2 linked regions of the Thermococcus onnurineus NA1 genome follow. The protein of the gene in region 1 binds, or shares a complex with, the protein of each later gene. Links are inferred from orthologs where the notes say so. Each region holds a gene or a part of one and is shown in the gene's direction. Other genes may lie near its edges.

The links. The genes of interacting proteins can lie anywhere in the genome.
Region 2: the proteins of dph2 (region 1) and TON_RS03890 are in contact, whole or in part, in a crystal structure (PDB 6Q2D), measured with the Methanobrevibacter smithii proteins. The link is inferred for Thermococcus onnurineus NA1 from one-to-one orthologs. Residues at the interface, in WP_011954460.1 of Methanobrevibacter smithii: Met1, Met3, Tyr4, Pro28, Glu29, Gly30, Leu31, Met33, Phe58, His80, Thr124, Gln126, Ser179, Gly180, Asn181, Phe182, His183, Leu185, Tyr201, Asn202, Phe211, Ile215, Arg291, Asp295, Asp296, Gln298, Met299; in WP_011954157.1 of Methanobrevibacter smithii: Pro482, Asn483, Lys484, His485, Tyr553, Asp555, Glu556, Glu559, Leu560, Leu591, His592, Glu593, Asp594, Ala595, Val596, His597, Arg598, Gly599, Pro600.

The regions. Positions count from the first base shown.
Region 1 is NC_011529.1:1,812,078-1,819,724, forward strand. Bases 2,767-5,683 are described here. They hold dph2 (diphthamide biosynthesis enzyme Dph2), read left to right. Parts: upstream 2,767-3,666; coding sequence 3,667-4,701; downstream 4,702-5,683. Other genes in these bases: TON_RS09860 (YhfC family glutamic-type intramembrane protease), read right to left, coding at 2,767-3,213; TON_RS09865 (YbjQ family protein), read right to left, coding at 3,219-3,548; TON_RS09875 (METTL5 family protein), read left to right, coding at 4,698-5,309; TON_RS09880 (hypothetical protein), read left to right, coding at 5,375-5,683. Outside these bases: TON_RS09830 (hypothetical protein), read left to right, coding at 1-255; TON_RS09835 (sigma factor-like helix-turn-helix DNA-binding protein), read left to right, coding at 239-628; TON_RS09840 (hypothetical protein), read right to left, coding at 651-1,142; TON_RS10660 (hypothetical protein), read right to left, coding at 1,166-1,366; TON_RS09850 (SdpI family protein), read right to left, coding at 1,371-2,147; TON_RS09855 (PadR family transcriptional regulator), read right to left, coding at 2,135-2,503; more of TON_RS09860, read right to left, coding at 2,509-2,766; more of TON_RS09880, read left to right, coding at 5,684-6,346; TON_RS09885 (HEAT repeat domain-containing protein), read left to right, coding at 6,466-7,263; TON_RS09890 (RsmB/NOP family class I SAM-dependent RNA methyltransferase), read left to right, coding at 7,321-7,647. UniProt on the Methanocaldococcus jannaschii protein: Catalyzes the first step of diphthamide biosynthesis, i.e. the transfer of the 3-amino-3-carboxypropyl group from S-adenosyl-L-methionine (SAM) to the C2 position of the imidazole ring of the target histidine residue in translation elongation factor 2 (EF-2).
Region 2 is NC_011529.1:702,675-705,593, reverse strand. It holds TON_RS03890 (elongation factor EF-2), read left to right. Parts: upstream 1-320; coding sequence 321-2,519; downstream 2,520-2,919. Other genes in the region: TON_RS03895 (HD domain-containing protein), read left to right, coding at 1-176. UniProt on the Methanocaldococcus jannaschii protein: Catalyzes the GTP-dependent ribosomal translocation step during translation elongation.

The DNA.
Region 1 (7,647 bases):
TTAGCTCTCCTTCTCTTTGGCGTGCTGATGTCGGGTGTGGCATATCATCTTGGCGTCAACGTGTATCAGTTCTATGCCATTGGAGGTGCCCTTCTGGCCTTTGTATACCTTACCGATGTCCGCGAGAAGACAATCGTTCTGGTAACCGAGAAGGGCACGTATTTTGTGTGTTCCTACAACTATGATGAACTGGAGGAATTCCTCGAAAGGATAGGCAAACTGGTAAGCGGTGGTGCTGATGCTCAGGCTACCTGAGGGTATGGAGAGGATCTGGTTCCTGAGGGCGAGGGGGTTGAGCGAGGCTGAGATCGCCCGCTCGCTGGGGGTATCGCGGCAAGCCGTGAACAAGGCGCTGCGCGATGCCAGGGTAAAGCTTTTTGAGGCCTTCTTTAGGCTCGCCGAGACGTTCTCATGGAAGGTCGTTAGGATAAATGCTGAGAAGGGCTTCGCGGTCTTTGAAGGGAACTGCAATGGTCCGGTCAAGGTCTACGCCCTTTACATTCCTGGGAAAGGGGTTAGGGCCGTCATCAACGTCGATTTTCCAGACTACATCTTAGAGCATGCCGTTGAGGTTGGTCTGGTTGAAAGAAAAGACCTTGAGGAGCTTGTGAAGGTCATTGAGGGCTAATAGTACCCCTCCTCGTAGGCGCTTACGATGGACTTAAAGACGGCGTAGAACACTGCACTGAGGGAAAAGAACGTGAGAAAGATTGCTTCGATCGGCCCGGTTCGTAGCCTGTGACAATTAGGAAAAGCCAGAGGGTTATCACAGCTGAAACTACGGTTAAGGCCCTGGCGAAGCCGAGTGCCATCTTCCCCTTGAAATTCGGCGCCAGCTGGAAAACGAGGGGCCGGGAGAAGAGGACCGTCAGCGCGAGGAGGAAGAGCTGGGTGAAGACGATGACGGCGATTCCCGCTTCTCTTGGGAGTTTCCCGGTAAAGAGGAGCGCAAGGGAGATGCCGACAAAGGCCGACTGAAGGACCACGCATTTCCTTACTTTAGGAGGTTCTATCCTCCTTCTGGGTTTCTCTGGAACTTCTTCCGAGAGCTCTTCAAGCTCGTACTCGCGCTTCGCCACGAGGTAGGCGATAAGAACCGTTCCGCCGAGGCCGAGGACGATAACTACCGCCAGCCAGGCCATCGGGAGAAACGGCGAAAGGAGTATTATGAGAACTCCCGTTGCAATGGTTCCGATTCCTGAGACGCGATTAGCTTTTCTCTTGCCTGCTTGGAGAGATAAGTGTAGCCGATGCGAAAGCCGATTCCAGGCTCGTCTCTGGCCGTGAAAGTCAGCATTCCCATAGCTATCAGAAATGCTCCCATGAAAAGGGCATAGAGGATCCTAAGGAGCAGATAGGGCTCCATCATATCACCTCGCCGATAGTGTCCTAGATATTCCGACGAAGGTCACAGTGAGGAATACGAAGGCACCGTAGGTTATCCAGTTACTTGGAATTAGGCCTGCATTGTAGAGGAGTGCCATTGAGGCTATCGCCGCGATTCCCGCTCCAACGAGTGTCATCAGCTCTGCAAAGACCATCCAGCCTTTCTCGCTGAACTTAAGCTGTGGTGCAAAACCCGGCTCCCTGAGGAGAAGGGTCATCGTGATTGGGAGGACTTGGGCAATCAGGGGGAGGATAATTGCTCCCACGTCTTTAGATGCGAAGTTGTCCGGTTCTCCGCTCGCGTTGAAGTGGATGGCTACCTTTTCCGGCAACTTGTCCCAGAGGAGAATCGTTAGTACGAGATAGAAAACCACTGCTGAGAGCTGAACGATTATGTAGGGTCTGACGTTGACATTTATGGGCTCAGTTGGTCTTTCCGGGGCATTATTAGAGAGATCCTCAATCTCGTAGGCTTTCTTTGCAATTAAAGTGCCAAGAAAAAGGAGCAGGAGGATGCCGGCTATCATGACAAGGACGAATACGTTGAGGGAAACGCCCGCGATGGCCAGGACGAGGAGGAAGAGCGAGAGTGCTATCGTGAATATTCCAGCGAAGGTGTTTGCCTTCCTCCAGGCATCGTCTGACTGATAGGTGTAGCCTATCCTGAAGCCTATGAAGTACTGCCTTTTGTTTCTGAAGGCGAGGGTCAAGAGACCAGCAACGAAGAGCGTCATAACGATGTATAGTTCTACCCACTCCATTCAAATCCCTCCACACGCTCAAGAATTGCACGTATCTCCTTTATTTCACCCCTCAGCTCGGTTAGAACTTCCCTTCCAAGATCCGTAAGTCTGTAATACTTCCTCGGCCTTCCGCCGACCTCGGCCCAGAAGTCCTCAACGAGCCCGTACTTCTTCAGGCTCTTGAGGAGGTCGTAGAGAGTTCCCTCGCTCGGAACAAGCCTTCCACTGCTCAGCTTCTCAAGCTCCTTCCTTATCACATATCCGTGCATCTCTCCTCTCTTTTCTAAGAGAGAAAGGACTAAATAGGAGTAAAGACCGGAGCGTAGGTCCTTGAGAAGCTTTTTGAGTGCCCTCTCCTTTTTGTTACCAAGCAATCACTTCACCATATTACTTTTTCTTCCTCAGGCTTCTCGACCTCCACCCTAGGGATTATGTAGTACATGAGTGCGAGCGCTATTACGGCAAAGATTGCCTCAGTGGCGTACATAAATGTCTCGCTCCCCCTCAGCTGGTAGTAGGCTGCCATTGAATCAACAATCGTATGCAGACCGACGATTGCGATCAGTCCCTTCTTTCCGAAGCCTTCTCTGTATGCGTGGGCGAGGAAGACCGTTGTCCCTACATGGAAGAGCACGGCGAAGTAGCGCTCGACCAGAGAGAGGAGGGCCGCGCTGACCGGAACGTCCAGTGGGATCTCGCTCGCTATCGCGGCAACGGCGGCAATTATTCCCACAAAGAAAGCCTCGGTGACGCCAAATCCAAGTCCCACGAAGAGAGCAGTCCTCAGGTTCTTTCCTTTAACGAGAAGATATTTGGTGCCCTCCTGGACGAGGCCGGCAACAAAACCCAGCCACAGCGAGGCCGCTATGGTAAAGGCCGCTCCCTTGGCTATGACATCTGCGTTCGAGTGTATTCCCAGAGCCAGCAGGGGCAGCTGCTGGATTGGATTTTGGACGATTATCGCAATGAAGAATATCGCCAGCCCGAATATGAACTCCGACCACTTCGTCCTTTTGAAGCCCAGAAAGTATATCGTGGCCCAGGCGAACAAACCTCCCATTATTGGGAACGGGAGGAGGTACATGGCAATCACTCCTTTTCCACGACTACCGCAGTACCGTAGGCGTAAACCTCGGCAACGCTAGAACCAATGTTCGCAGTAGCGAAGCGGACATTTACAACGGCGTTGGCTCCGAGCTCCTTGGCGTAGAGTATCATCCTTTTCAGGGCCTCCTCTCGGGCCTCGGCCATCATCTGGGTGTACTCCTTCACTTCTCCTCCTTTGATGTTCCTGAAGAAAGCCGTTATGTCCCTGCCCAGGTGGGTGGCCTTGACTATTCCTCCTCTGGCTATTCCTTTGATCTCAACTATTCGGTATCCGGGCACGCTTTCGGTCGTAACCACTATGATGTCCTCCATAACGTCACCCCCAATACCTCGGACTTCGAGGTATATTGGGTGTGAAAATATAAAAATGTTTCCTCCCTTTCTGGGGAAGAATTTTAAGGCCTCCTTATGAAGGCTCATTGGTGAGAGGATGCACGAGATAGATGAGCGAGAGATATTGAAAGTACTCGGAGAGCTTAAAGCTAAGCGCGTCCTTATCCAGACCCCTGAGGGGCTCAAGCGCGAGGCTCAGTTCCTGGCTGACTTTCTTGAAGATAACGGGATAGAGGCGATAATAAGCGGCGACATCAATTACGGAGCCTGTGATCCGGCTGACAGAGAAGCGAAGGCTCTTGGTTGTGATGCACTGATTCACCTCGGACACAGCTACATGAGGCTTAACCTTGAGGTTCCCACTATATTTGTTCCAGCTTTCGCCAAAGTTGACGTTCTTCCTGCGCTGGAGAAGAATCTGGACGAGATTAAAAAGCTCGGGAGGAAGATAGCGCTCGTTACAACCGCCCAGCATATACACCAGCTGGAAAAGGCCAAGGAGTTCCTTGAAAATGCCGGCTTTGAAGTCCTTATAGGTGCGGGCGACGGAAGGGTAAGCTGGCACGGCCAGGTTCTCGGCTGCACATTCACCGCCGCCAAAGTTGACGCCGATGGGGTGCTTTTCATTGGAGCTGGGTATTTCCATCCGATAGGAGTTGCCTTGGCAACGAAGAAGTCCACTCTGGCAGTGAATCCCTACAGTGGCGACGCGATATGGATGGAGAAAGAGGCTGAGCGGATTATTCGGAAGAGATGGGCCCAGATAGCGAAAGCCTATGATGCCAAAAAGTTTGGTGTCGTTGTAAGCACCAAGAAAGGCCAGCTCCGCTTGGCTGAAGCCAAAAAGATTGTAGAACTCCTGCGTGAGCATGGCAAATACGCCGGGCTAATAGCTATGAACTACATAAGCTACTCTGCGCTGGAGGGTTTTGACTTCGATGCCTATGTAGTCGTTGCCTGCCCGAGGGTGCCCATAGACGACGCCGAAAACTGGAGAAAGCCAGTTCTAACGCCTCCAGAGGTTGAGATTCTCCTAGGTCTTCGCGAGGACTACCAATTCGATGAAATCCTTGGCGGGAAGCGCGAGAAGGACGAGCCGCTCGGCATAGCCCTCCACGGGGTGAGAGGGTGAAAAAGAAGCACCTTGCGATGATACTTTCAAAGCTGAAGGGCTTCCCCGAGCCGAAGCCCGAACTTGAACAGTACAGGACCCCTGGCGATGTCGCGGCAGAACTGCTTTGGCTGGCTCACTCTCTCGGAGACATTGGGGGAAAAGTTATAGCGGATTTAGGTGCCGGAACGGGAGTTCTGAGTGCCGGCGCATGCCTGATGGGGGCTGAAAGGGTCTACGCCGTTGAAATCGATGAGGAGGCTTTAAGGGTCGCCAGAGAAAACATTGAATCTCTCGGTATCGAGGACTGCGTTGAGTTTGTGAACTCTGACGTCTTAGATTTCTCCGCTCGGGTTGATACCGTGATAATGAACCCTCCCTTTGGCAGCCAGGTGAAGCATGCCGACAGACCCTTTCTTATGAGGGCCTTTGGGATAAGTGACGTTGTCTATTCCATTCACCTCGCGAAGCCTGAGGTGAGAAGGTTCATTGAAACGTTCGTTAGAGATGCTGGTTTTTCAATAACTCATAGAATAACCCTCACCTTTGAAATTCCTGCCCAGTTCTTCTTCCATAGAAAGAAACTGGAAAGGATTTTGGTAGATATTTATAGGTTTGGAAGAACTTGAAACACTGGTGAGCGAAAAAAATATATTGGATAACCTCCAACTAATAGCAGTTGCTATAATCGGTAATGGTGGCTATAATGACGGGGGTTTCCGTTGATAAAATTAGGGAGTTAATACTTTCTTGGCAGATGAGAGATGTAGTAAAGTTGTCTCAAGATAGTGAAGGGGTTCTCTTGACTCTCATTGAACTCCTAAGCGAGGAAGACAGTATCACAAAGATACGAGCTCTATCCGCTCTGGAAGAGATTCTCAAGGGGGCCGACAAAAAGACAAAGTCCTTAATACTGAGGAATGGCTTCGATGCAATAGTTGGTACCCTCCGGGAAGAAGATGAACGGCTGAAAGTGAGAGCTCTTAGAGTTTTAAAACGTCTGCTTGAGGGAAATCCCCTAACGAAAAATCAGCTATCTAAGCTTGTGGATGCACTTGTTTCGCTAGGTTCTGATAACGACGGTCTTTCGTGGCTCGAAGCAGTGGAACTCACAGAAAAGATTTCTACGGCGTATCCCATCGATGGAGTGCTGTCTAGGATTAACTCCCTTCTCACTTCGTTTAATCTTCGTGAAAAGGCTCTGGGTATTCGGTTGCTCCTGGCCTTAGGAGGGTTCTCAGAGGAGAACTGGGATCCCATAGTCAGCGGAATCTCTGAGCTCCTGAGGAGCGAGGATCCCCTCCTTGTGGAGGTTGGTCTTGATGCTGCGGCCAATATGCTAAAGCTTCCCATTGTCCTTCCTATGGAAAGGATCCTTGGGAATATTCTTCCTGCCCTCAAGAAGCTTACAAAGGGTGCAGATACTCTAGTCCTGCGCGCAAAAGCTAGGAAAGTCATGAGTCTGTTGGAAGGTGCACTCTACAATTACTACCGCTCTAGGCCCATTGAGGCACGGAACGCCGTTAGGAAGTTCCTTAGTGAGGGCTTTGTTGAAGAGGCTATGATACTTTCCTTGGTCGTGGGGGACTCTTCGCTACTGCTCGGGACGAGCAGTGGTGTGGGATCATTCAGCGTGCCGGGACAGAGATTTGATGAGATGCCGTAGTCCAGGATAGGTCGTAACTTCTATGTATTCTCTTACGGATCAGTTAAATGAACCTTGAAGTTACTTTGAAATTCGGAAAGCGAAATCAATATATGTAAAGATTCAAACTCTATAATATAATGTCCGAGAATAACCCCATATCAAAGACTGAGCTTAGGGAGTTAGTGCTTTCGTGGCAGATATTGGACGCAGTTAGTCTAGCCTTAGAGGATAAGCGGGCACTTTTTCTGATTCTGGAGCTTGCAGGAGAAGATGATGAAACCACACGCCTTAGAGCTTTCGTAGCTTTAGGTGAGATTCTCAAAAGGGCCGACAGTGATCTTAGGATGATGGTTCTGGAAAGACACTTGGATGTGTTTATCAATGCACTATCCCAAGAGAACGAAAAGGTTACTATCAAGGCCCTTCGTGCCCTGGGATATCTAGTTAAAGACGTCCCCATGGGATCAAAAACGTTTCTGAAGGCGGCGAAGACTCTGGTTAGCTTGTTAGAAAGCCCGGACGACATGATGAGGATAGAGACCATCGATGTCCTTTCAAAGTTACAGCCCTTAGAAGATTCGAAATTGGTGAGGACATACATAAACGAACTTGTGGTTTCCCCTGATCTCTACACAAAGGTGGCGGGGTTTTGTCTGTTCCTCAACATGCTGAATTCGTCCGCTGATAGTGGCCATTTGACACTTATACTTGATGAGATTCCTTCTCTTCTCCAGAACGACAACGAGTTTATTGTGGAACTAGCTTTGGACGTGCTTGAAAAAGCTTTGAGTTTTCCTCTTCTAGAAAACGTGAAAATCGAACTCTTGAAGATTTCCCGGATTGTGGATGGTTTGGTTTACCGGGAAGGAGCACCCATAATACGACTGAAGGCCAAAAAGGTTTCTGATCTGATTGATTCTGTGATTTCCACTTGACTCCAGTTGTTCGCAGACTTTAAAACCTCAACCAGAAACACCCAATGAGGGGTTGAAGTGGGAAAGCTTAAGCTGAGTGACAGGCAGCTCTATGCTATCATTGAAGCTGTTAAGCTTGGTGAGGAGCTTAAGCCGAGTCAGCAGGCTAAGAGAAAGGCCTTCGCCAAGTATAAGATTGAAGGCTGGGAAAATTCTAAGCTAACGGGTATATTCTACTCCATTCAGCGTAGACTTGGTTTGATAGATGAGATAATAGAAGAACTAATTGGCGTTTCTCCACTCATCCTTGACCCCTGGCTGAGGGCTACGCTGAGGGTTGCCATTGAGGTGGCGATCTTTAGGGATCCAAGCGAGAGAACGAGGCAACATCTTAAGGGGCTCGCC
Region 2 (2,919 bases), 1.1 Mb from region 1 along the record:
AGCCGAAGTTCGAGGAGAAGAATGCATTCGTTGAGGGAGGCCAGAGGTTAAGCAATGTCTCCCCTCTCGTCAGGAGTCTGGTGGAGCTCAAGGACACGCACTGGCGCTGGGGGGTTTACGCAAGGGAGGACGTCAGGGAGGAGGTCAGGCAATTCGTGATGGACTTCCTTGGCTGAAGTGGTTGGATTTTCTTTTTGCTTCCAAAAACCTTAAGTAGTTTAAACGTTTTCGCCTGACCTCGATTTTGCGCTGGGAAAGATTTATAACCGCACCTTTTAAGTGAGTGGTGAACAAGCTCATCAGGTTAGAAGGTGGTGTAAATGGGAAGAAGGGAAGAGATGATTGCAAAGATTAAGGAGCTCATGACCCAGCCCGAGAGGATTAGGAACATGGGTATTGCTGCTCACATTGACCACGGTAAAACTACACTGAGCGACAACCTGCTCGCTGGTGCAGGCATGATTAGCGAGGAGCTCGCTGGAAAGCAGCTCGTCCTTGACTTCGACGAGCAGGAGCAGGCGAGGGGAATCACCATCAACGCTGCAAACGTCTCAATGGTCCACACCTATGAGGGCAAGGAGTACCTCATCAACCTCATCGATACCCCCGGTCACGTTGACTTCGGTGGTGACGTTACCAGGGCCATGCGTGCCATCGACGGTGCGATCATAGTCGTCGACGCCGTCGAGGGTGTCATGCCCCAGACCGAGACCGTTCTCAGGCAGGCCCTCAGGGAGTACGTTAAGCCGGTCCTCTTCATCAACAAGGTCGATAGGCTCATCAAGGAGCTCAAGCTCGGTCCGAACGAGATCCTCAACAGGTTTGCCAAGATCATTACTGACGTCAACAGGCTCATCAAGCGCTATGCTCCAGAGGAGTTCAAGAACCAGTGGCTCGTCAAGGTCGAGGATGGAAGCGTCGCCTTCGGTTCAGCTTACTACAACTGGGCCCTCAGTGTTCCCTACATGAAGAGAACTGGTGTCACCTTCAAGGACATTGTTGAGCTCACCAACGCCGGCGACCTTAAGACTCTCAGGCAGAAGGCCCCGCTCCACGTCGTGGTTCTTGATATGGTCGTCCGCCACCTCCCGAACCCGCTCGAGGCCCAGAAGTACAGGATCCCGCACCTCTGGAGAGGCGACATTAACAGCGACGTCGGCCAGGCTATGATAAACTGCGACCCGAAGGGCAAGATGGTCATGGTCGTCACCAAGATCATCCTCGACAAGCACGCGGGTGAGGTCGCGACCGGCCGTGTCTGGAGCGGTACCGTCAAAACTGGCCAGGAGGTTTACCTCATCAACAGCAAGAGAAAAGCTAGAATCCAGCAGGTCGGTATCTACATGGGTCCCGAGAGGGTTAACATGGAGGCCGTTCAGGCCGGTAACATCGTCGCCGTCACAGGACTGCGCGACGCCATGGCCGGTGAGACTGTCTCAGTTGAGCAGATTGAGCCGTTTGAGGCCCTCCACTACACCAGCGAGCCGGTCGTTACCGTTGCCATCGAGGCCAAGAACGTCAAGGACCTTCCGAAGCTCATCGAGGCTCTCAGGCAGCTCGCCAAGGAGGACCCGACCCTCCACGTCAAGATCGACGAGGAGACCGGCCAGCACCTCCTCAGCGGTATGGGTGAGCTCCACCTGGAAGTCAAGCTCTACAGGCTCAAGACCGAGTGGAAGCTCGATGTTGATGTCTCACCTCCGATCGTCGTCTACCGTGAGAGCGTCACCAAGCAGAGTCCGATAGTCGAAGGAAAGTCCCCGAACAAGCACAACAGGTTCTACATCACCGTCGAGCCGCTCCCAGACGCTATATACGAGGCCATACGCGAGGGCGAGATACCAGAGGGCAGGCCGAAGGACCCGAAGGCCGTCGCCAAGAAGCTAGCCGAGCTCGGCCTTGACTACGAGATTGCCAAGGGTATCGTTGACGTCTACAACGGCAACATATTCCTCGACAACACCAAGGGTATCCAGTACCTCAATGAGGTTATGGATCTTCTTGTTGACGGATTCCACCAGGCAATGGACGAGGGCCCGCTCGCCAAGGAGCCGGTCATGAAGGTTATGGTCAGGCTCCACGACGCTAAGATCCACGAGGACAACGTCCACCGCGGTCCGGCCCAGATCTACCCGGCCATCAGGACTGCCATCCACTGTGCCATGATGAAGGCAGGTCCGGTGCTCTACGAGCCCTATCAGAAGGTCATCATCAACATACCCTATGAGTACATGGGTTCCGTCAGCAGGGAGATCAACCAGAGGCGCGGCCAGCTCATTGACATGAGGCAGGAAGGAGAGGTTATGATCATTATCTCAGAGGCTCCGGTTGCAGAGATGTTCGGATTCGCCGGAGCGCTCAGGGGTGCCACCAGCGGAAAGGCCCTCTGGAGCACCGAACATGCAGGCTTCAAGCGTGTCCCGAACGAGCTGGCAGTCAACATTATCAGGCAGATCAGGCAGAGGAAGGGCCTCGACCCGAACCCGCCGAAGGAGCAGGACGTCTGCCCGCAGCAGTGAGGGCTTTCTGCCCTCTGAACTTTTCTCTCCTTCGTTTCTTCGTTGTGTCATTTTCTGAGTTTCCAAAAGTGGTTTAGAGTTCGGATCGTGGTTCTCAATCCACCGAAATTCTTGAAGATGATAACGTGCATTATATGGTGATTATCATAATGAACCGCTTCGTGAACAGGGAGGTCGAGCTGAGAGCCATAAAGGAGAAGTTAATGAGTGGGAAGTTTAAACTCATCGTAATATACGGAAGGAGGCGTGTTGGAAAGACCCGTCTCGTACTTGAGGCCGTTAAAGACTTTCCTCACGTGTATTACTTGGCGGTTGAAGGCGACAACCTCAGGCACTTTCGAGGGACTGCTGAAAGGGTGTTTCTCAAGGTAAGGTACGCCCGCGAGGACTGGGAAGGACT